3 regions of the Lysinibacillus sp. BNK-21 genome follow, and region 1 is predicted to be linked to each of the others. Evidence: a T-box and tRNA genes for the amino acid it is inferred to sense, from the RefSeq annotation. Region 1 holds a T-box; the other regions hold tRNA genes.

Region 1 (7,308 bases):
TCAAAGATCACAAAACAGTTAAAGTGACAAAAGGTAAAGAAGACAAAGTATCGATTGCAGTAAAAGAACCAATTTCATTTATGATTAAGTCTTCTGATAAAGACTTATATAAACCTACATTGGTTTTAGATAAAAAGAGTTTAGAGGCAGACGTTAAAAAAGACACTGTTGTAGGAAAGGTCGTTATTGAACGCACAGAAGGCACAGATTACGGCTTTATTGATGGCAAGGATATTTCATCCGATGTTGTCACAACAGAGGCTGTAGAGCGTGCTAGCGGTATCTCATTGTTCTTCCAAGGTGTAGGTAACTTCTTCGGTAATTTATGGGGAGGCATTACAGACTTTGTTGGTGGATTGTTTTAATATTTAAATACGAGCACATGAATGCACTTAAGCATTCATGTGCTTTTTCACATTTTTACACGCTATAGCATACGCTAATAGGCGAAAGGATGTGGCTAAATGTGTGGCATTACAGGCTGGGCTAGTTTTCAAAAGGACTTAAGAACAAGTGACACAATATTAAAATCGATGACGCAAACATTAAATAAGAGAGGGCCAGATGATGAAAATATTTGGTGTAGTGAGCATATTGCATTTGGCCATCGACGGTTGGCTGTTATTGATTTAATCGGTGGCAAACAGCCAATGAAAAAAATCCATGATGGTTTGAACTATGTCATTACATATAATGGCGAACTTTATAATACAGAGGAGCTACGTAAGGAACTTCAAAAAAGAGGGCACAGCTTTACAACACAATCGGATACTGAAGTACTATTAACTGCCTATATTGAATGGAAAGAGCAGTGTGTAGAATTTCTAAATGGTATTTTTGCCTTCGGTATTTGGGATGAGCAAACACAGTCTTTATTTTTGTGTCGAGACCGACTAGGCGTAAAACCCTTGTATTATACAGAGCAACAAGAAGGTGTACTTTTTGCATCTGAGGTGAAGGCTCTGCTAGCACACCCTACGGTTCAAGCATGTGTAAATGTTGAAGGGTTGGCAAGTATGATGGCTGTAGGACCTTCTAGAGCGCCAGGTAAAACCCTTTTTCAAAATATTGAAGAATTACGACCTGGCTATGCTATGCGATTCTCTAGAGAAGAAGGTTTAAGAAAGTGGCCGTATTGGCAACTACAAAGCCGTAGACATGAAGAAACATTAGGAGAAACAATTGAACATGTTGGTTTTTTGTTAACGGATGCTATAGAACGTCAGCTAGTTTCGGATGTACCCATTTGTACGTTTCTTTCAGGAGGACTAGATTCCAGTATTATTACAGGCATTGCAGCAAATAGATTCCAACAGCAAAACCATCAATTGCATACGTATTCTATTGATTATGAAGATAATGAGCGCTTCTTTAACCCACATTCTTTCCAGACCTCCACGGATACGTACTGGATTCAAAAAATGACAGAAACTTTCAAGACAGCTCACCACGCAGAGGAAATCACTCAGCAACAGTTAATTGATTTATTAGTGGAATCGGTCATTGTTCGTGATTCCCCAGGTATGGCAGATGTAGATTCTTCGTTATTATGGTTTTGTCGTGAAATAAAAAGGGAATTTACTGTAGCGCTATCAGGAGAGTGTGCAGATGAAATTTTTGGTGGTTATCCATGGTTTAAAGATAGGACTACTGGTTTCCCTTGGATCCGTTCATTGTCTGAAAGAAGTGCATTACTCCAAGAGAAGTGGAACAAAAAATTAAAAATTGAAGCCTATGCACAACAACTATATACACAAACAATAGCTGAAGTTCCTTTGCTAGATGGAGAAGGTCTAGCAGAGGCAAAGCATCGTGAAATGTCCTACTTAAATATGCTATGGTTTATGCAAACATTATTAGAGCGGAAGGATCGTATGAGTATGGGGGCAAGTTTAGAGGTACGTGTCCCTTTTGCAGATCATCGGCTTGTAGAATATGCCTGGAATATTCCGTGGGAAATGAAGAATTTAGATGGAATAGAAAAAGGATTACTTCGAAAATCAATGTCACATCTATTGCCGAATGAAGTGTTATATCGTAAAAAAAATCCTTATCCAAAAACATATCATCCTATCTATACAGCAGGAGTGCAAAAATGGTTGAAGGAAATTCTACATGATAAAAATTCAATTTTGCATGAACTATTTGAACGACAAAAGCTTGCGGAGTTAATTGAATCGGGAGGTAGCTCTTTTAAGGTTCCGTGGTATGGGCAATTAATGGCAGGTCCTCAGCTTTTAGCTTATCTAGGGCAAATTCATACTTGGTTTGAGCATTATCAAATTCAATTAATTGAGACTTAATTTAAAACGACCCATCTACGTAGATGGGTCATTTTTTTGTATACTCCAGCAATCCATCAACTGCTCAATGGATGATTCGATTGCTTGTACGGGAATCCCTCCAAAACCTAATAAAAATTGAGCTTGTGAAGATTCATAATGATCTAGTCTATAGGCTGATAATGGATAAATACCGATTTCTGCTTGAGAGGCGAGCTGTTGTAATTGTTTTTCTGAAAATGTGTGTTGAACCTCTAATAAAATATGCATACCCGCTTGTTCACCAGTAATGTTAATGGATGATGAATATTTTTCTAAAATAGAAGTTAGTTTATCATGTTTTTTACGATAAATTTTACGCATACGATTGAGATGCTTTGCAAAATGCCCATCACCCATAAAATTTGCTACAATATGCTGATCAAAACGAGGCACCGTTGATGAATAATAATTAAAGACATCGTTATAAGTAGCAAGTAGTTTAGGTGGAAGTACAAAATAAGCTACTCGCAAGGATGGCATTAAAGATTTAGTAAAAGTACTCATGTAAATAACTTTATCGTTTCGATCTAATGCATGTAGGGCAGGAATTGGTTTTCCAGCATAACGAAATTCCGAATCATAATCATCCTCAATAATATAACGAGAGGTGCTTTGTGCCGCCCAATTTAAAGCTTGTGCTCGTCTTGTAGCAGATAATACAGCCCCAGTTGGGAATTGATGTGAGGGTGTAATATACACAACATTAGCATTTGTTTCTTCAAGATCATGAATAATTATGCCCTCTTCATCAACTGCAATTGGATAAACTTTTCGTTTATGCTGCGAAAACATTCGATGGACGGCAGGGTATCCTGGGTTTTCTAATGCAAAGCTGGTGTCCTCACTAAAAAGACGGAGAATCATAGGGAGGAGCTGCTCCGTCCCTGAACCAATAACAATTTGTTCAGGGTGGCATACAACACCACGGGATTGATATAAATAATTAGCAATCTCTGTGCGTAAAGACAGTTCACCTTGTGGTTCCCCTGTTAATAATAGCTCCTTTGAGGTATCGTCAAAAAGCTCTTTTGCATACTTTCTCCATGTTTGAAATGGAAAAGCATCGATATCAATAGATCCTGGATTAAAATCGATTTTGTAAGACTTTTTCTTAGGATGTTCATTAATGGACGCCACAGTATCTTGTTGAATGTAGGGCAGTTCATCTATTTCTTCTACAAAATAGCCAATACGTGATTTGGACATAATATAGCCTTCAGCTAAAAGCTGAGCATAGGCAATTTCAATTGTTGTTTGGGAAATGTTTAAAAAATCAGCTAATTTTCTTTTTGAAGGCAGTTTTTCTCCTACAGTTATTTTTTTAGAAATAATAGCTTCTTTAATACCGTTATAAAGCTGATCATAAAGCGGTTTATCACTATCTCTTTCAAGCTGGAATAAAAGCATATCCATGATCTGGAACCTCCTGACCCTATAAATATTTTAAAAACTGGATATTTTGATATGGTCAATTTCTATTATACTAAACTTCATCATAAAGGTGGAGGTTAGAAAATGAAACAAACAGGTACAGAGCTAGTAAAGCGTGGAATGGCAGAAATGCAAAAAGGCGGCGTCATTATGGATGTCATTAATGCAGAGCAAGCAAAAATTGCAGAAGCTGCAGGTGCTGTAGCAGTTATGGCATTAGAAAGAGTACCTTCAGATATTCGGAAAGCAGGTGGCGTTGCACGCATGGCTGATCCTCGTATTGTTGAGGAAGTGATGGGGGCAGTAACTATTCCTGTGATGGCCAAAGCACGTATTGGTCATATTGTTGAAGCACGTGTCTTAGAAGCAATGGGTGTTGATTATATTGATGAAAGTGAAGTTTTAACACCAGCAGATGAAGAGTACCATTTATTAAAAAGTGAATACACAGTACCGTTTGTGTGTGGCTGTCGCGATTTAGGGGAAGCAGCCCGTCGTATCGGGGAAGGTGCCTCGATGTTACGAACTAAAGGTGAACCAGGTACAGGGAATATTGTGGAGGCCGTTCGCCATATTCGTAAAGTAAATGCACAGGTTCGTAAAGTCGTAGGAATGACAGAGGATGAATTAATGACAGAGGCGAAATTACTAGGAGCTCCTTTCGAGTTATTAAGAGAAATTAAACGTATTGGTCGTTTACCAGTAGTAAACTTCGCAGCAGGAGGAGTGGCAACGCCTGCTGATGTAGCCTTAATGATGGAACTTGGAGCTGATGGCGTTTTCGTTGGTTCAGGTATTTTTAAATCTGAGAACCCTGAAAAATTTGCACGTGCCATTGTAGAGGCGACTACTCATTATAAAGACTATAAGCTTATTGCGGAAATATCAAAAGAGCTCGGAGTGCCCATGAAGGGGATTGATATTGCACAGCTTGGACACAACGAGCGTATGCAAGAGCGAGGTTGGTAGCATGAAGCGAATTGGTGTATTAGCATTACAAGGAGCAGTTCGTGAGCATATACAAATGTTAGAAGCTCTTGGTTGTGAAGCAATTCAAGTAAAACAAAGAAAGGATTTAGGAAACCTAGATGGACTTGTGTTACCAGGTGGAGAAAGCACAACAATGAGAAAATTGCTGGATCGATTTGATCTGCTAGAGCCAATTCGTGGACTTGCACAGCAAGGATTACCGATGCTTGGTACATGTGCGGGATTAATTTTATTAGCCAAGGATCTAATTGAAGATGAACCACATTTGGCTGTGATGGACGTGACTGTAGCAAGAAACTCATATGGACGTCAGGTGGATAGCTTCGAAGTACAACTAGATATTCCTAAAGTAGGTGTAGGGATTCCAGCAGTATTTATTCGTGCACCTCATATTGAAGCGGTAGGTAAAGGTGTTGAAATTCTTGCACAACATGAAGGGAAAATAATCTTGGCACAAGATGGCCATTTATTGGGTTGTTCGTTTCATCCCGAATTAACAGAGGATACACGAATTCTTAAATATTTTGTAACCTCTATGGTATGACTTGCAAAATTTGTTTTCATATAGTACAGTATGGTTAAATTTTAAATAACTGAACACGATGATGGGAAGTAGTAGCAAGCACGTTTTTTTTAGAGAGTCAGCGGTTGGTGGAAGCTGATAAAAGCACTTGTGAATCCGTCCTGGAGTTGCACAGTCGAAGTGAATGAAGTAGGCTGTAGCCGGCTGAAATGCCGTTATGAAATAAGTGGATTAGGCAGAAATATGTCTAGTCAATTAGGGTGGCAACGCGGGTAGCTCTCGTCCCTTTTTAGGGATGAGGGCTTTTTTGTGTTCATTTCGCTGCAACGATTTTCCATCATGAAGAAACTATTGGAGGTATGAAGATGTTAGATATTAAACGCGTCCGTGAGAATTTCACGGAAATTAAAGAGATGTTATTAACACGTAATGAAGACTTGGGAAACTTAGATGACTTTGAAGACTTAGATGCAAAACGTCGTGAATTGATTGCCAAAACAGAAGAATTAAAAGCAGAACGCAATAAAGTGTCTGAACAAATCTCAGTTATGAAACGCAACAAAGAAAATGCTGATGAAGTCATTGCTCGTATGCGTCAGGTTGGCGATGAAATTAAAGAATTAGATGTACAATTAAATAATGTTGAAGAACGCTTTAAAGATATGATGATGCGTTTACCAAACATCCCACATGAATCTGTACCAGTAGGCACAACAGAGGACGACAATGTTGAAGAATATACGTGGGGTGAAATTCCGACATTTGATTTTGATATTAAAGCACACTGGGACCTTGCTACGGATTTAAAAATTGTAGACTTTGAACGTGGCGCGAAAGTAACAGGTAGCCGTTTCTTATTCTATCGTGGTCTTGGTGCTCGTTTAGAACGAGCATTAATGACATTCATGATGGATTTACATGCAGAGGAGCATGGTTACGAGGAAATGCTACCACCTGTCATTGTTAATCGAGATAGCCTAACAGGTACAGGGCAACTTCCGAAATTTGAGGAAGATGTATTCAAATTAGAGGAAACAGATTATTTTATGATTCCAACTGCAGAAGTACCAGTAACGAACTTCTATCGAGATGAGATTTTACCGGCTGAAGCTTTACCACAAGGCTTTGCAGCGTATAGTGCTTGCTTCCGTTCAGAAGCGGGATCTGCAGGTCGTGATACACGTGGTTTAATTCGTCAACACCAGTTCAATAAAGTAGAATTAGTACGTTTTGTAAAACCAGAGGAGTCATACGAACAATTAGAGCTATTAACAAGTCATGCAGAAAAAGTATTACAATTACTAGGCTTACCATATCGTAAGTTAAAAATGTGTACAGCTGATTTAGGTTTTACTGCAGCGAAAAAATATGATTTAGAAGTTTGGATTCCTGCACAAAACATGTACCGTGAAATTTCTTCTTGCTCTAACTTTGAGGATTTCCAGGCACGACGAGCAAATATCCGCTTCCGTCGTGAGCCAAATGCAAAACCAGAATATGTGCATACATTAAACGGCTCAGGTCTTGCCATTGGCCGTACAGTTGCTGCTCTTCTAGAAAACTACCAACAAGCTGATGGCAGCGTAGTAATTCCTGAAGTTTTAAGACCTTATATGGGCGGTAAAGAAATAATCGCACCAAAATAAACGACAGATAAAGCTATTTTAGACAATTCCTTTATGGATGTTCTAAAATAGCTTTTTTGTGTTGCTAAAATTGAAATCTCTCATAATTTTTGAAAATTCGTTATAATGGGTAATATTCATGGGGACAAGGGGGAGAAATTCATGGAATTGCAACAATTTGCACAGGCTTTCAGTGAATTTGATAATGTTTTAATTACAGATGATAAAGGCTGTGCAATCTTTTATGATTTAGCAGATTTAAATATATTATTGGAAATCGGCTTAACACCAGATGAATTTTTTCACAGCACAGTGACTGATAATTATCAAAATTTATCACCTGAGACAAGTACTGTTTTTCAAGTCATACAAACAGGGCAGCCAGTTTTATACTATGAACAACAACTGACAACAT
Region 2 (7,308 bases), 3.6 Mb from region 1:
GTAACCTTTTGGAGCCAGCCGCCGAAGGTGGGATAGATGATTGGGGTGAAGTCGTAACAAGGTAGCCGTATCGGAAGGTGCGGCTGGATCACCTCCTTTCTAAGGATTATTTCGGAATACAAACCTTGGGTTTGTAAGATTACGTTTTGCGTTCAGTTTTGAAGGTTCATTCTTCTGAATGAAACACTTCAAAACTTGTTCTTTGAAAACTGGATAAAACGACATTGAAATTGTAACAAACACATTTATTTTTTTAAGTTTTTTATAGGCTTAATAACTTGGTTAAGTTATTAAGGGCGCACGGCGAATGCCTTGGCACTAGGAGCCGAAGAAGGACGGCACTAACACCGATATGCTTCGGGGAGCTGTAAGTGAGCTTTGATCCGGAGATTTCCGAATGGGGGAACCCACTACGTTTAATCGCGTAGTATCTTGACGTGAATACATAGCGTCTTGAAGGCAGACCCAGGGAACTGAAACATCTAAGTACCTGGAGGAAGAGAAAGAAAAATCGATTCCCTGAGTAGCGGCGAGCGAAACGGGAAGAGCCCAAACCAAGAGGCTTGCCTCTTGGGGTTGTAGGACACTCTATACGGAGTTACAAAAGAGCGAGTTAGATGAAGCGACTTGGAAAGGTCCGCCAGAGCAGGTAAAAGCCCTGTAGTCGAAAGTTCGTTCTCTCCTGAGTGGATCCTGAGTACGGCGGAACACGTGAAATTCCGTCGGAATCCGGGAGGACCATCTCCCAAGGCTAAATACTACCTAGTGACCGATAGTGAACCAGTACCGTGAGGGAAAGGTGAAAAGCACCCCGGAAGGGGAGTGAAAGAGATCCTGAAACCGTGTGCCTACAAGTAGTTAGAGCCCGTTAATGGGTGATAGCGTGCCTTTTGTAGAATGAACCGGCGAGTTACGATTACGTGCAAGGTTAAGCTTTAGAAGGCGGAGCCGCAGCGAAAGCGAGTCTGAATAGGGCGAAATAGTACGTGGTCGTAGACCCGAAACCAGGTGATCTACCCATGTCCAGGGTGAAGGTGAGGTAACACTTACTGGAGGCCCGAACCCACGCACGTTGAAAAGTGCGGGGATGAGGTGTGGGTAGCGGAGAAATTCCAATCGAACTTGGAGATAGCTGGTTCTCTCCGAAATAGCTTTAGGGCTAGCCTCGTGATGAGAATACTGGAGGTAGAGCACTGTTTGGACTAGGGGGCCATCCCGGTTTACCGAATTCAGACAAACTCCGAATGCCAGATATTTATACACGGGAGTCAGACTGCGAGTGATAAGATCCGTAGTCAAAAGGGAAACAGCCCAGACCACCAGCTAAGGTCCCAAAGTAATCGTTAAGTGGAAAAGGATGTGGCGTTGCACAGACAACCAGGATGTTGGCTTAGAAGCAGCCATCATTTAAAGAGTGCGTAATAGCTCACTGGTCGAGTGACGCTGCGCCGAAAATGTATCGGGGCTAAACGATTCACCGAAGCTGTGGATTGACATCTACGATGTCAGTGGTAGGAGAGCGTTCTAAGTGCGTTGAAGTCAGATCGGAAGGACTGGTGGAGCGCTTAGAAGTGAGAATGCCGGTATGAGTAGCGAAAGACGGGTGAGAATCCCGTCCACCGTATGACTAAGGTTTCCTGAGGAAGGCTCGTCCGCTCAGGGTTAGTCGGGACCTAAGCCGAGGCCGATAGGCGTAGGCGATGGACAACAGGTTGATATTCCTGTACCACCTCCTCACCGTTTGAGAAATGGGGGGACGCAGTAGGATAGGGTAAGCGCGCCGTTGGTTGTGCGCGTCCAAGCAGTAAGGCGTGTGTGTAGGCAAATCCGCACACTGTAACGTTGAGCTGTGATGGCGAGTCCGTATGGACGAAGTTCCTGATTTCACACTGCCAAGAAAAGCCTCTATCGAGGTGAGAGGTGCCCGTACCGCAAACCGACACAGGTAGTCGAGGAGAGAATCCTAAGGTGTGCGAGAGAACTCTCGTTAAGGAACTCGGCAAAATGACCCCGTAACTTCGGGAGAAGGGGTGCTCTTGAGCGTGCAAGCGCATGAGAGCCGCAGTGAATAGGCCCAGGCGACTGTTTAGCAAAAACACAGGTCTCTGCAAAACCGTAAGGTGACGTATAGGGGCTGACGCCTGCCCGGTGCTGGAAGGTTAAGAGGAGTGGTTAGCGCAAGCGAAGCTGCGAATTGAAGCCCCAGTAAACGGCGGCCGTAACTATAACGGTCCTAAGGTAGCGAAATTCCTTGTCGGGTAAGTTCCGACCCGCACGAAAGGCGTAACGATCTGGGCACTGTCTCAACGAGAGACTCGGTGAAATTATAGTACCTGTGAAGATGCAGGTTACCCGCGACAGGACGGAAAGACCCCGTGGAGCTTTACTGTAGCCTGATATTGAATTTTGGTACAACTTGTACAGGATAGGTAGGAGCCAGAGATCTCGGAGCGCCAGCTTCGAAGGAGGCGTCGGTGGGATACTACCCTGGTTGTATTGAAATTCTAACCCATGCCCCTTAGCGGGGCAGGAGACAGTGTCAGGCGGACAGTTTGACTGGGGCGGTCGCCTCCTAAAAGGTAACGGAGGCGCCCAAAGGTTCCCTCAGAATGGTTGGAAATCATTCGTAGAGTGTAAAGGCACAAGGGAGCTTGACTGCGAGACCTACAAGTCGAGCAGGGTCGAAAGACGGGCTTAGTGATCCGGTGGTTCCGCATGGAAGGGCCATCGCTCAACGGATAAAAGCTACCCCGGGGATAACAGGCTTATCTCCCCCAAGAGTCCACATCGACGGGGAGGTTTGGCACCTCGATGTCGGCTCATCGCATCCTGGGGCTGTAGTCGGTCCCAAGGGTTGGGCTGTTCGCCCATTAAAGCGGTACGCGAGCTGGGTTCAGAACGTCGTGAGACAGTTCGGTCCCTATCCGTCGTGGGCGTAGGAAATTTGAGAGGAGCTGTCCTTAGTACGAGAGGACCGGGATGGACACACCGCTGGTGTACCAGTTGTCTTGCCAAAGGCATCGCTGGGTAGCTATGTGTGGACGGGATAAGTGCTGAAAGCATCTAAGCATGAAGCCCCCCTCAAGATGAGATTTCCCATTACGCAAGTAAGTAAGATCCCTCAAAGACGATGAGGTAGATAGGTTCGAGGTGGAAGTGTGGTGACACATGGAGCTGACGAATACTAATCGATCGAGGACTTAACCAAAACGTTTGAAACATTCAATGCACCGTTTATCCAGTTTTGAAAGAGCAAATCTTTCTAAAAAGAGAGCTTCTAGATACAGCAGTACGCCGTGTATGGAAGGTCGACCATAGTCTAGTGATGATGGCAAAGAGGTCACACCCGTTCCCATACCGAACACGGAAGTTAAGCTCTTTAGCGCCGATGGTAGTTGGGGGCTTCCCCCTGTGAGAGTAGGACGTCGCTAGGCATAATACCCAGGAGGATTAGCTCAGCTGGGAGAGCATCTGCCTTACAAGCAGAGGGTCGGCGGTTCGAGCCCGTCATCCTCCACCATATGCCGGTTTAGCTCAGCAGGTAGAGCAACTGACTTGTAATCAGTAGGTCGTGGGTTCGATTCCTATAGCCGGCACCATTTTTTCGAGCCATTAGCTCAGTTGGTAGAGCATCTGACTTTTAATCAGAGGGTCGAAGGTTCGAGTCCTTCATGGCTCACCATTTATAAATAATAATAAGCGGGTGTGGCGGAATTGGCAGACGCACTAGACTTAGGATCTAGCGCCGCAAGGCGTGGGGGTTCGACTCCCTTCACCCGCACCATTATTTTCATTGCCAGATAAAAAAGCTTATGCACATGCGGAAGTAGTTCAGTGGTAGAACACCACCTTGCCAAGGTGGGGGTCGCGAGTTCGAACCTCGTCTTCCGCTCCAAATGTGCCGGGGTGGCGGAACTGGCAGACGCACAGGACTTAAAATCCTGCGGTAGGTGACTACCGTACCGGTTCGATTCCGGTCCTCGGCACCATTTTAAATGCGCCCGTAGCTCAATTGGATAGAGCGTCTGACTACGGATCAGAAGGTTATGGGTTCGACTCCTGTCGGGCGCGCCAAAAGAACAACGGGAAGTAGCTCAGCTTGGTAGAGCACTTGGTTTGGGACCAAGGGGTCGCAGGTTCGAATCCTGTCTTCCCGACCATTTCCAAAAAGATTATGGGGCCTTAGCTCAGCTGGGAGAGCGCCTGCCTTGCACGCAGGAGGTCAGCGGTTCGATCCCGCTAGGCTCCACCATAAGTAAATTAACCAGTATAAAGATCCTGGCGGCGTAGCTCAGCTGGCTAGAGCGTACGGTTCATACCCGTAAGGTCGGGGGTTCGATCCCCTCTGCCGCCATCTTAAAGGACCTTTAGCTCAGTTGGTTAGAGCAGACGGCTCATAACCGTCCGGTCGCAGGTTCGAGTCCTGCAAGGTCCACCATTTATATATTGTAACGGAGGTATACCCAAGTCTGGCTGAAGGGATCGGTCTTGAAAACCGACAGGCGGGTAACACCGCGCGGGGGTTCGAATCCCTCTACCTCCTCCAGTTTTAAATTTTTATAAATGGTGCTTTAAAAACTCGAAACAACATAAAATTATCGCGGGGTGGAGCAGTGGTAGCTCGTCGGGCTCATAACCCGAAGGTCGTTGGTTCAAATCCGGCCCCCGCAACCAAAAGGTCCCGTGGTGTAGCGGTTAACATGCCTGCCTGTCACGCAGGAGATCGCCGGTTCGATCCCGGTCGGGACCGCCATTTTTAAAGATAAAAGTCATGAGAAGCAAAAGAGTGAGCAAGCTTAGCATGGACGAAATGGGTCAGTAGCTCAGTTGGTAGAGCATTAGATTGAAGCTCTAAGTGTCGGCGGTTCGATTCCGTCCTGACCCACCATTTATGCGGGTGTAGTTTAATGGTAAAACCTCAGCCTTCCAAGCTGATGTCGTGGGTTCGATTCCCATCACCCGCTCCAAGGGCCTATAGCTCAGCTGGTTAGAGCGCACGCCTGATAAGCGTGAGGTCGATGGTTCGAGTCCATTTAGGCCCACCATTATTCCGAAGTAGCTCAGTTGGTAGTAGCACCTGACTGTTAATCAGGTTGTCGCAGGTTCGAGTCCTGCCTTCGGAGCCATTTTTATTTTGGGGAAGTACTCAAGAGGCTGAAGAGGCGCCCCTGCTAAGGGTGTAGGTCGGGTAACCGGCGCGAGGGTTCAAATCCCTCCTTCTCCGCCATGGGCCCGTTGGTCAAGTGGTTAAGACACCGCCCTTTCACGGCGGTAACACGGGTTCGAATCCCGTACGGGTCATACTAGAAACAGTAGATGCAATTGCATCTACTGTTTTTTGATATTCATAGATACAAAATTTACTCTTGATTCAATGCATTTTCATCCATATAAACTACTTCCCAGATATGCCCATCTACATCTTGAAAACCCCAACCATACATAAATCCGTGATCTTGTGGTTCACTATAAGGTTTACCACCAGAGGCAAGAGCCTTATTCACTAATTGATCTACTTGTTCACGATTTTCAGCAGAAAGACATAAGATTGCTTCTGCAGAAGTAGTAGTATCTGTAACTTCTTTCTTACTAAATCCTTTAAATCGTTCTTCAACCATTATTAATACGAAGATATTTTCACTAATAATCATTGAGGCTGTTGTTTCATCACTGAATTGTTGATTGAACTCAAAACCTAATTCCTTAAAAAAACTGATAGATTTGTTTAGATCTTGTACTGGTAAATTGATAAAGATATTTTTCGATTGAAAAGCCATTTAGTATCACCTCCAAATTGACAGTATCATGGAGCATAAAGTCGTGTCAATTATAGCAAAGCGGGGCGCAAATGGAAGCCATTAGCACTATTAGAAGTAGGCGTTATGTCAACAAAAACAGAAAGGTTATATCTTCAACCTTTCTGTTTAAAAAGTTTTAACTATTTATCCTCTGGCTAGCATTCTTTCAAGTGAACTAAGTGCTTCAGCGGTAGTATGTTCATCTACTTGTATACGGTTATGAGGTTGACCTTGCTCAATACTTTCTAAGCTCCATAACAAATGTGGAAGGTCAATTCGATTCATTGTTAAACAAGGACAAAAGTTTTCGTTTAAGGAGACAATATGTTTATCAGGATGCTGCTTAATAATGCGATTGACAAGGTTCATTTCTGTTCCAATTGCCCATGCAGATCCGCTTGGAGCTCGATTGATTGTATCAATAATGTATTTTGTGGAGCCTGCATCATCAGCCGCTGCAACCACTTCACGGCTGCACTCAGGGTGAACAATTATCCTCATAGTCGGGTGTTCTTTGCGAATAACCTCTGTATGTTGAACAGTAAAACCTTCGTGCACAGAGCAGTGACCCTTCCAAAGAATAACCTGGATATTTTCAAGTGGCTCTTTTGTTTCGAGCAAGTTCTTATGTGGATTCCAAACAGCCATATTTTCAAGAGGTATACCTAAATCATAGGCAGTATTTCTTCCTAAATGTTGGTCAGGTAAAAAGAAGATACGCTGTTTTTGGGTAAAAGCCCATTGAACAAGTTCCTTTGCATTCGATGAAGTGACACAAGCACCACCATGTCTTCCAGTAAAGGCTTTAATAGCCGCAGTTGAGTTAACATAGGTTAGAGGAATAATCGTATCACCAAAGAGTTCTTGAAGAATTGGCCATGCTTGTTCAGTTTGATAAATATCAGCCATATCAGCCATTGAACAACCAGCGCGCATATCTGGTAAATAGACATGTTGCTGTTTCGTTGTCAGCATATCAGCAGTTTCTGCCATAAAATGTACACCGCAAAATACGATGTGTTCAGCTTCCTTATTTGCTGCAGATAATTGAGCTAACTGTAAAGAATCCCCAGTTGAATCTGCAAATTGAATGACTTCATCTTTTTGATAATGGTGGCCAGGAATAAATAATTTAGAACCTAATTTTTTCTTTATTGATAAAATACGAGATTCCATTTCCTTTACAGATAGTGCCCGATAATGCTCTGGGAGTAATGTCGTCTGTTGTAATAAACTAGTGATGGACAAGGGAATGATCTCCTTTCATTTGAACGAGTGCACTAATATCAAAAGCTTTAACTGAATGTGTTAAGGAGCCAAGTGAAATCCATTGAATACCCGTTTGGGCATAAGCCTTTAAATTTTCAAGTGTGATGCCCCCAGATGCTTCAGTCGCAATAGTGGGAGGAACAATGGGAAGCCATGCACGGATTTCTTCTGGGCTACGGTTATCAAACATAATAATATCTGCTCCTGCGTTGATAGCTTCTTCTAATTGTTCTTTTGATTC
Region 3 (7,308 bases), 3.6 Mb from region 1:
ATATGTTCTTTTAAAGTTAAATGAGGTGGGAATCTGTATCTCTACAGGTAGTGCATGTGATATTCATAGTGAATCGGGAACAAAGGCTATTCTATCAATGGGGTTCTCTTTGGAAGCGGCACGCCAATTTTTTAGAATATCTTTTGGACCTTCCACTACACTTGAGGATATTGTAAAATTAAAAATAGAGCTTTCAAATATTTAACGAAAAGACGAGTGAAGGATTATCTATATTCTTCACTTGTAGTGAAATAGATTATAAGCTAATAATATCGGCCAAATAAAATAATTGTTTTCTTTTGAACCAACAATTGCTATAATATTTTGCAGGGCAATATTTTCTCTTACTTAACAAAAATATCTTTAAAAAGTAATAATTTCTTTTTTTTATAAAAAAGTATTGCACAATGTTAGAAAACGTTATACAATAATTCTTGTCTTGAAGGACAGGTAAACAACTTCAAAACAAGATACATAACAAAGTCTAGTGATGATGGCAAAGAGGTCACACCCGTTCCCATACCGAACACGGAAGTTAAGCTTTTTAGCGCCGATGGTAGTTGGGGGCTTCCCCTGTGAGAGTAGGACGTCGCTAGGCATAATACCCAGGAGGATTAGCTCAGCTGGGAGAGCATCTGCCTTACAAGCAGAGGGTCGGCGGTTCGAGCCCGTCATCCTCCACCATATGCCGGTTTAGCTCAGCAGGTAGAGCAACTGACTTGTAATCAGTAGGTCGTGGGTTCGATTCCTATAGCCGGCACCATTTTTTCGAGCCATTAGCTCAGTTGGTAGAGCATCTGACTTTTAATCAGAGGGTCGAAGGTTCGAGTCCTTCATGGCTCACCATTTATAAATAATAATAAGCGGGTGTGGCGGAATTGGCAGACGCACTAGACTTAGGATCTAGCGCCGCAAGGCGTGGGGGTTCGACTCCCTTCACCCGCACCATTATTTTCATTGCCAGATAAAAAAGCTTATGCACATGCGGAAGTAGTTCAGTGGTAGAACACCACCTTGCCAAGGTGGGGGTCGCGAGTTCGAACCTCGTCTTCCGCTCCAAATGTGCCGGGGTGGCGGAACTGGCAGACGCACAGGACTTAAAATCCTGCGGTAGGTGACTACCGTACCGGTTCGATTCCGGTCCTCGGCACCATTTTAAATGCGCCCGTAGCTCAATTGGATAGAGCGTCTGACTACGGATCAGAAGGTTATGGGTTCGACTCCTGTCGGGCGCGCCAAAAGAACAACGGGAAGTAGCTCAGCTTGGTAGAGCACTTGGTTTGGGACCAAGGGGTCGCAGGTTCGAATCCTGTCTTCCCGACCATTTCCAAAAAGATTATGGGGCCTTAGCTCAGCTGGGAGAGCGCCTGCCTTGCACGCAGGAGGTCAGCGGTTCGATCCCGCTAGGCTCCACCATAAGTAAATTAACCAGTATAAAGATCCTGGCGGCGTAGCTCAGCTGGCTAGAGCGTACGGTTCATACCCGTAAGGTCGGGGGTTCGATCCCCTCTGCCGCCATCTTAAAGGACCTTTAGCTCAGTTGGTTAGAGCAGACGGCTCATAACCGTCCGGTCGCAGGTTCGAGTCCTGCAAGGTCCACCATTTATATATTGTAACGGAGGTATACCCAAGTCTGGCTGAAGGGATCGGTCTTGAAAACCGACAGGCGGGTAACACCGCGCGGGGGTTCGAATCCCTCTACCTCCTCCAGTTTTAAATTTTTATAAATGGTGCTTTAAAAACTCGAAACAACATAAAATTATCGCGGGGTGGAGCAGTGGTAGCTCGTCGGGCTCATAACCCGAAGGTCGTTGGTTCAAATCCGGCCCCCGCAACCAAAAGGTCCCGTGGTGTAGCGGTTAACATGCCTGCCTGTCACGCAGGAGATCGCCGGTTCGATCCCGGTCGGGACCGCCATTTTTAAAGATAAAAGTCATGAGAAGCAAAAGAGTGAGCAAGCTTAGCATGGACGAAATGGGTCAGTAGCTCAGTTGGTAGAGCATTAGATTGAAGCTCTAAGTGTCGGCGGTTCGATTCCGTCCTGACCCACCATTTATGCGGGTGTAGTTTAATGGTAAAACCTCAGCCTTCCAAGCTGATGTCGTGGGTTCGATTCCCATCACCCGCTCCAAGGGCCTATAGCTCAGCTGGTTAGAGCGCACGCCTGATAAGCGTGAGGTCGATGGTTCGAGTCCATTTAGGCCCACCATTATTCCGAAGTAGCTCAGTTGGTAGTAGCACCTGACTGTTAATCAGGTTGTCGCAGGTTCGAGTCCTGCCTTCGGAGCCATTTTTATTTTGGGGAAGTACTCAAGAGGCTGAAGAGGCGCCCCTGCTAAGGGTGTAGGTCGGGTAACCGGCGCGAGGGTTCAAATCCCTCCTTCTCCGCCATGGGCCCGTTGGTCAAGTGGTTAAGACACCGCCCTTTCACGGCGGTAACACGGGTTCGAATCCCGTACGGGTCATACTAAGTGCAGTAGATGAATTTACATCTACTGCACTTTTTAATTTACTTGATATTTAGATTTATAACAAAGCTATAATAAATGAAAGCCTACACAGAAGGATTAAACTGTGTAGGCTTGTTGTTTTTCAAATTAGCGATTAAATTTTTCGCCCTTTTCCATATGGGATGCAAAGAGGTGTACCAAAGATTGGATCTGTCGTCATTTGGCAATCAAGGTCAAACACATGATTAACTAAATCAGTGGTCATAATTTCTTCTGGTTTCCCTTGACGATAGACACCACGGTCACGCACTGTAATAATATGATCGGCATAGCGACAAGCAAGATTAATATCATGTAGTACCATAATAATAGTTCGCTTTTGCTGTTGGTTCAATTCGAATAGTAAATCTAAAACGTCTATTTGATGAGTTAAATCTAAGTATGTCGTAGGCTCGTCTAAAAGAATGATATCTGTATCTTGAGCAAGCGTCATAGCTATCCAAGCACGTTGACGTTGTCCTCCTGATAGCTCATCTACTGGTCTATCTTGTAAATGCTCTGTACCTGTAGCTTTTAAAGCGCTTAAAACGATTTCTTCATCCTTTTCAGTCCACTGTTGTCGCCAACTTTGGTAAGGATAGCGACCTTGTTTCACAAGTTGTAGGACAGTTAAGCCTTCTGGTGCAACAGGAGATTGAGGAAGAATAGAGAGGTTTTTAGCCACTTGTTTTGTAGATAATTTAAAAATATCCTCACCGTCTAATAAAACGGAGCCTTTTTTAGGTTTTAATAATCGAGCAATGGAGCGTAAGAGTGTGGATTTACCACAGCCATTCGCTCCGATTAATACAGTAATTTCATTCAAAGGAATAGATAAATTGAGATCTTCGATAATATTGAAATCACCATAACTTAATGTTAGAGATTTGGTTAATAAAGATTCAGTCATGTAGTATAGACTCCTTTATTTTTTAGGGTTTCTAAATAATAAATAGATAAAGTAAGGAGCACCGATAGCAGCAGTAAAGACGCCTGCGGGTACTTCTAATGGGCTAAATGCTGTACGACCTATAATATCTGCAACCATTACAAGCAATGCACCAATTGCTGCGGATGCCGGAATAAGTACACCGAACGATGAACCAACAATGCGTCGTGCAATATGAGGAGCCATTAATCCTACAAACCCAATAGCACCAGCAAATGCTATGGCACTCGCTACTAAACTGGAGCATAATAGAATTAAGTAAAGGCGTGTTTTTTGAACAGGCTGCCCTAGGCTTGATGCTGTATCATCACCTAATTCTTGAACATTTAACTGCCGAGTAATAAAAAAGGTGATAAGTAGAAGTACAATAATCAATGGAACAACGATTTGTACTTGATCCCAATCCGAACTTTTGACACTACCCGTAATCCATTTATTCGCTTCACTTGCTTGATAAATTGGGCCGATAATCATTAACATTGTAGTAATTGCTTGCATGAATGCCGACACGCTAATACCGATTAAGACAAGACGATTTGGTGTGACACCATCTTTCCAAGCAAATAGGTAGACTATACATCCGACGATAGTAGCACCTATGAATCCTGCTAATGGCAACCACTCTATACTAACTGTTAAAGAGTGATTAGAATCACTGAAAATGGCTAAGAAACCAACAACCGCTGCCCCACCACCAGCAGATATGCCGATTATATCAGGTGAGGCAAGTGGATTTTTAATGATTCCTTGTAAAACTGCACCTGCGACGGCTAACGCCATTCCAGCAAACAAGGCCATGAAAATTCGAGGCATTCGAAAATCAATAATAATCAGTTGATCAAAATCTGAGCCGTAACCAAAAAAAGCTTGTAAAACTTTAAATGGATTGATGAATGAATCACCAAATGATGCACTAAGAAAGAACACGGCAAGAGTTAGTATGCAAATCACTGTTAATTTTTTTATAGCTTGTACATCTATTAAAAATGAAATTTTTTGTTGAAGTAAACGAATTGTTTTTACATGTTTCATTATTTTTTTCCACCTTTTCGCGCAAGGTAAATAAAGAATGGTGTGCCAATCATAGCAGTCATGACTCCTACTGGAACTTCTTGTGGCATGATAATATAACGAGCCGCAACATCAGCCAGCAATAAAAGTATCCCCCCAAGTAAAGCAGCCATAGGAATAAGCCATCGATGATCAGTGCCGACAAACTTGCGCGCAAAATGGGGAACGACAATCCCTATAAAACCAATGGGGCCAGCAATTGCAACTGCTCCCCCTGCTAAAAAAATAACAATAAGACCGACCAATATCTTCATAAGTCCTAAACGTAAACCAAGACCTCTTGCTACATCATCTCCAAGAGCGAGAATATTCATTTTGGGGGAAATGATGAGGGCAGCAATCCACCCAATTACTAGATACGGTAGAACAGATAGTAGAATTTCAAGTTTTCTACCTTGTACAGAACCTGCTAACCAAAACAAAACTTGATCAAGCTCTGCTTCATTTGTAGCGAGTAAACCTTGCGTAAATGATGCAAATAGGGCACTGATGGCAGCACCAGCTAAAGTTATTTTCACTGGAGTAACAGCATCTCTACCTGAGAAACTAATTCCATAAACGGATAAAGCAGCGATTGCTGCACCAAGAAATGCAATCCACGCAAAAGATTGCAAGCTTGAAATGTGGAAAAAAATCATGGCAAAGACAACAGCAAAGCCTGCTCCTGCATTAATGCCCAAAATTCCAGGAGAGGCTAATGGATTTTTCGTTAAGGTCTGCATAAGCACGCCTGTAATAGCTAATGAAGCACCAACGCAACTGGCTATAAGAGCTCTTGGAATTCGAACATTTTGAATAATAAGATGCTCATTTGAATTGTTAAATTGTCTAAAAGATTCATACGTAGTTTGAATAGAAGTATTTGCATAACCATACACAATACTGATCCCCATAGAAAGAAGTAATAGTATGACTCCTACTAGTAAAGCAATCATTTTAGAATAATTATTTTTTAATATCATATTTAACGTGTACTCTTTTCTTGGAAAATTAATAAATTAGTTATTGACTTTGATAGTTACATACAATACGATTAATATCGTTCTTAGACAGATGAAAGTGATTTTCATTCTCGTCAAATATGCTTAAATATTTTATCATATACAATGGAGGAAGAAAAGGTGCAAAAAGCTTTTCAAAAACTATTAGTTTTACTAGCTGTGGTTGCTATTTTTGTTCTGGCAGCATGCGGTACTTCTAAAGATAATGCCAAAGAAGAAAGTACAAAAGAAAGCAATGCTTACAGTATTGACCATGCAATGGGGACAACTGAAGTAAAAGACACACCAAAACGTATCGTTGTTTTAACTAATGAAGGAACAGAAGCATTATTAGCTCTAGGTATTAAACCAGTAGGTGCTGTTCAATCTTGGACAGGCGATCCATGGTATGATCACATCAAGGATCAAATGGAAGGTGTAGAGGTTGTCGGTATTGAACATGAAATAAATATCGAAAAAATTGCTTCTTTAAAGCCAGATTTAATCATTGGCAATAAATTACGACAAGAAAAAGATTATGCTAAACTTAGCAAAATTGCTCCAACTGTGTTTTCTGATACATTACGTGGTGACTGGAAAGAGAATTTTAAATTATACGCTAAAGCAGTAAATCAAGAAACAAAAGGTGAAGAAGTTCTAAAAGCTTACGAAGATAAGTTACAAGCTCTGAAAGAAGAACTTGGAGAACAAACCAACCAAGAAGTTTCATTTGTACGCTTTATGGCCGATAAATCTCGTATCTATTACACAGATTCATTCTCAGGTGTGATTTTTGATGCTTTAGGATTTAAACGTGTTGCAGCGCAAGCAGATTTATTTAAAGATAATGCTAAACTAGGAAACTTAGCGATTGAAGTAGGGAAAGAAGCGATCCCTCAAATGGATGGGGATGTTATTTTCTACTTCACGTACATGCCAACAGGCGATGATTCAGCACTAGCAACTGAACAAGAGTGGACACAAGACCCGCTTTGGAAAAACTTAACAGCAGTCCAAAAAGGCAATGCACATAAGGTGGATGATGTCATTTGGAATACGGCTGGAGGCATTTTAGCTGCGAATATTATGCTAGATCAAGTGAAAGAAATCTTTGTTAAATAATTTTCTTATAAACTATACATTTATCGATGTTCGATAAATGTATAGTTTTTTTACTTCCTAATATATACTCTCCTGGTACTTTAAAGTTAGATAGACTATGATGTAGATATTGACCATAAATTGAGGGGGATGGCGATGAAGGAAAAATTAAGGTGGGTTTATAATCAGCATTATTTAGAGCAAGATCATATAAAACAAGCAACAGCAATACTTCCATATTTTTCACTAGATCAAGTGAGGAAAGTTGGTCAATTTCAGCGTACATATGAGCAATTTGAGAAGACACCACTCCATCATCTTGAGGCACTATCTTCATATATAGATGTAGAAAAAATTATGATTAAAGATGAATCTTATCGATTTGGTTTAAATGCCTTTAAAGTTTTAGGAGGTATTTATGCAATTGCGCAATATGTTGCCAATAAGCTTGGAAGGAATATAGAGGAGCTATCGTTTGAACAGTTAAAAACTCCAGAAGTAAGAGCGCAAGTAGGCAATTTAACATTTATTTCAACGACTGATGGAAATCATGGTCGTGGTGTGGCATGGGCTGCAAGAGAACTGGGTTTTCAAGCAAGAATATATATGCCAGCTGGTAGCGCCGCTGAGCGGTTACTGCATATTAAAAGTGAAGGGGCTTTTGCTGAAATTACGACAATGAATTATGACGATACTGTTCGTTATACCTCACAGCTTG

What was found. A T-box is a leader RNA that pairs with one kind of tRNA and senses whether it is charged. The one in region 1 lies ahead of serS (serine--tRNA ligase), so its partner is inferred to be a tRNA-Ser.
Region 2: it encodes a tRNA-Ser, which carries the amino acid that the T-box ahead of serS (serine--tRNA ligase) is inferred to sense. The anticodon was not compared.
Region 3: it encodes a tRNA-Ser, which carries the amino acid that the T-box ahead of serS (serine--tRNA ligase) is inferred to sense. The anticodon was not compared.

Annotation. Positions count from the first base shown of each region.
Region 1 is NZ_JBLQTS010000001.1:4,517,209-4,524,516, reverse strand. Features, by position in the region: gene ACMGGO_RS22665 (D-alanyl-D-alanine carboxypeptidase family protein) at 1-365, shown strand, start outside; gene asnB (asparagine synthase (glutamine-hydrolyzing)) at 465-2,303, shown strand; gene ACMGGO_RS22655 (PLP-dependent aminotransferase family protein) at 2,319-3,737, opposite strand; gene pdxS (pyridoxal 5'-phosphate synthase lyase subunit PdxS) at 3,840-4,724, shown strand; gene pdxT (pyridoxal 5'-phosphate synthase glutaminase subunit PdxT) at 4,726-5,289, shown strand; T-box leader at 5,339-5,558, shown strand; gene serS (serine--tRNA ligase) at 5,634-6,914, shown strand; gene ACMGGO_RS22635 (sigma 54-interacting transcriptional regulator) at 7,056-7,308, shown strand, end outside.
Region 2 is NZ_JBLQTS010000001.1:889,069-896,376, forward strand. Features, by position in the region: rRNA gene ACMGGO_RS04375 (16S ribosomal RNA) at 1-99, shown strand, start outside; rRNA gene ACMGGO_RS04380 (23S ribosomal RNA) at 281-3,208, shown strand; rRNA gene rrf (5S ribosomal RNA) at 3,319-3,434, shown strand; tRNA gene ACMGGO_RS04390 (tRNA-Val) at 3,445-3,520, shown strand; tRNA gene ACMGGO_RS04395 (tRNA-Thr) at 3,524-3,599, shown strand; tRNA gene ACMGGO_RS04400 (tRNA-Lys) at 3,607-3,682, shown strand; tRNA gene ACMGGO_RS04405 (tRNA-Leu) at 3,700-3,784, shown strand; tRNA gene ACMGGO_RS04410 (tRNA-Gly) at 3,821-3,895, shown strand; tRNA gene ACMGGO_RS04415 (tRNA-Leu) at 3,901-3,989, shown strand; tRNA gene ACMGGO_RS04420 (tRNA-Arg) at 3,998-4,074, shown strand; tRNA gene ACMGGO_RS04425 (tRNA-Pro) at 4,084-4,160, shown strand; tRNA gene ACMGGO_RS04430 (tRNA-Ala) at 4,177-4,252, shown strand; tRNA gene ACMGGO_RS04435 (tRNA-Met) at 4,281-4,354, shown strand; tRNA gene ACMGGO_RS04440 (tRNA-Ile) at 4,362-4,438, shown strand; tRNA gene ACMGGO_RS04445 (tRNA-Ser) at 4,454-4,546, shown strand; tRNA gene ACMGGO_RS04450 (tRNA-Met) at 4,600-4,674, shown strand; tRNA gene ACMGGO_RS04455 (tRNA-Asp) at 4,678-4,753, shown strand; tRNA gene ACMGGO_RS04460 (tRNA-Phe) at 4,813-4,888, shown strand; tRNA gene ACMGGO_RS04465 (tRNA-Gly) at 4,894-4,967, shown strand; tRNA gene ACMGGO_RS04470 (tRNA-Ile) at 4,969-5,045, shown strand; tRNA gene ACMGGO_RS04475 (tRNA-Asn) at 5,050-5,126, shown strand; tRNA gene ACMGGO_RS04480 (tRNA-Ser) at 5,137-5,227, shown strand; tRNA gene ACMGGO_RS04485 (tRNA-Glu) at 5,230-5,301, shown strand; gene ACMGGO_RS04490 (VOC family protein) at 5,361-5,777, opposite strand; gene nadA (quinolinate synthase NadA) at 5,943-7,046, opposite strand; gene nadC (carboxylating nicotinate-nucleotide diphosphorylase) at 7,033-7,308, opposite strand, start outside.
Region 3 is NZ_JBLQTS010000001.1:899,471-906,778, forward strand. Features, by position in the region: gene ACMGGO_RS04510 (cysteine desulfurase family protein) at 1-205, shown strand, start outside; rRNA gene rrf (5S ribosomal RNA) at 484-598, shown strand; tRNA gene ACMGGO_RS04520 (tRNA-Val) at 609-684, shown strand; tRNA gene ACMGGO_RS04525 (tRNA-Thr) at 688-763, shown strand; tRNA gene ACMGGO_RS04530 (tRNA-Lys) at 771-846, shown strand; tRNA gene ACMGGO_RS04535 (tRNA-Leu) at 864-948, shown strand; tRNA gene ACMGGO_RS04540 (tRNA-Gly) at 985-1,059, shown strand; tRNA gene ACMGGO_RS04545 (tRNA-Leu) at 1,065-1,153, shown strand; tRNA gene ACMGGO_RS04550 (tRNA-Arg) at 1,162-1,238, shown strand; tRNA gene ACMGGO_RS04555 (tRNA-Pro) at 1,248-1,324, shown strand; tRNA gene ACMGGO_RS04560 (tRNA-Ala) at 1,341-1,416, shown strand; tRNA gene ACMGGO_RS04565 (tRNA-Met) at 1,445-1,518, shown strand; tRNA gene ACMGGO_RS04570 (tRNA-Ile) at 1,526-1,602, shown strand; tRNA gene ACMGGO_RS04575 (tRNA-Ser) at 1,618-1,710, shown strand; tRNA gene ACMGGO_RS04580 (tRNA-Met) at 1,764-1,838, shown strand; tRNA gene ACMGGO_RS04585 (tRNA-Asp) at 1,842-1,917, shown strand; tRNA gene ACMGGO_RS04590 (tRNA-Phe) at 1,977-2,052, shown strand; tRNA gene ACMGGO_RS04595 (tRNA-Gly) at 2,058-2,131, shown strand; tRNA gene ACMGGO_RS04600 (tRNA-Ile) at 2,133-2,209, shown strand; tRNA gene ACMGGO_RS04605 (tRNA-Asn) at 2,214-2,290, shown strand; tRNA gene ACMGGO_RS04610 (tRNA-Ser) at 2,301-2,391, shown strand; tRNA gene ACMGGO_RS04615 (tRNA-Glu) at 2,394-2,465, shown strand; gene ACMGGO_RS04620 (ABC transporter ATP-binding protein) at 2,605-3,399, opposite strand; gene ACMGGO_RS04625 (FecCD family ABC transporter permease) at 3,415-4,470, opposite strand; gene ACMGGO_RS04630 (FecCD family ABC transporter permease) at 4,470-5,471, opposite strand; gene ACMGGO_RS04635 (ABC transporter substrate-binding protein) at 5,616-6,611, shown strand; gene ACMGGO_RS04640 (diaminopropionate ammonia-lyase) at 6,747-7,308, shown strand, end outside.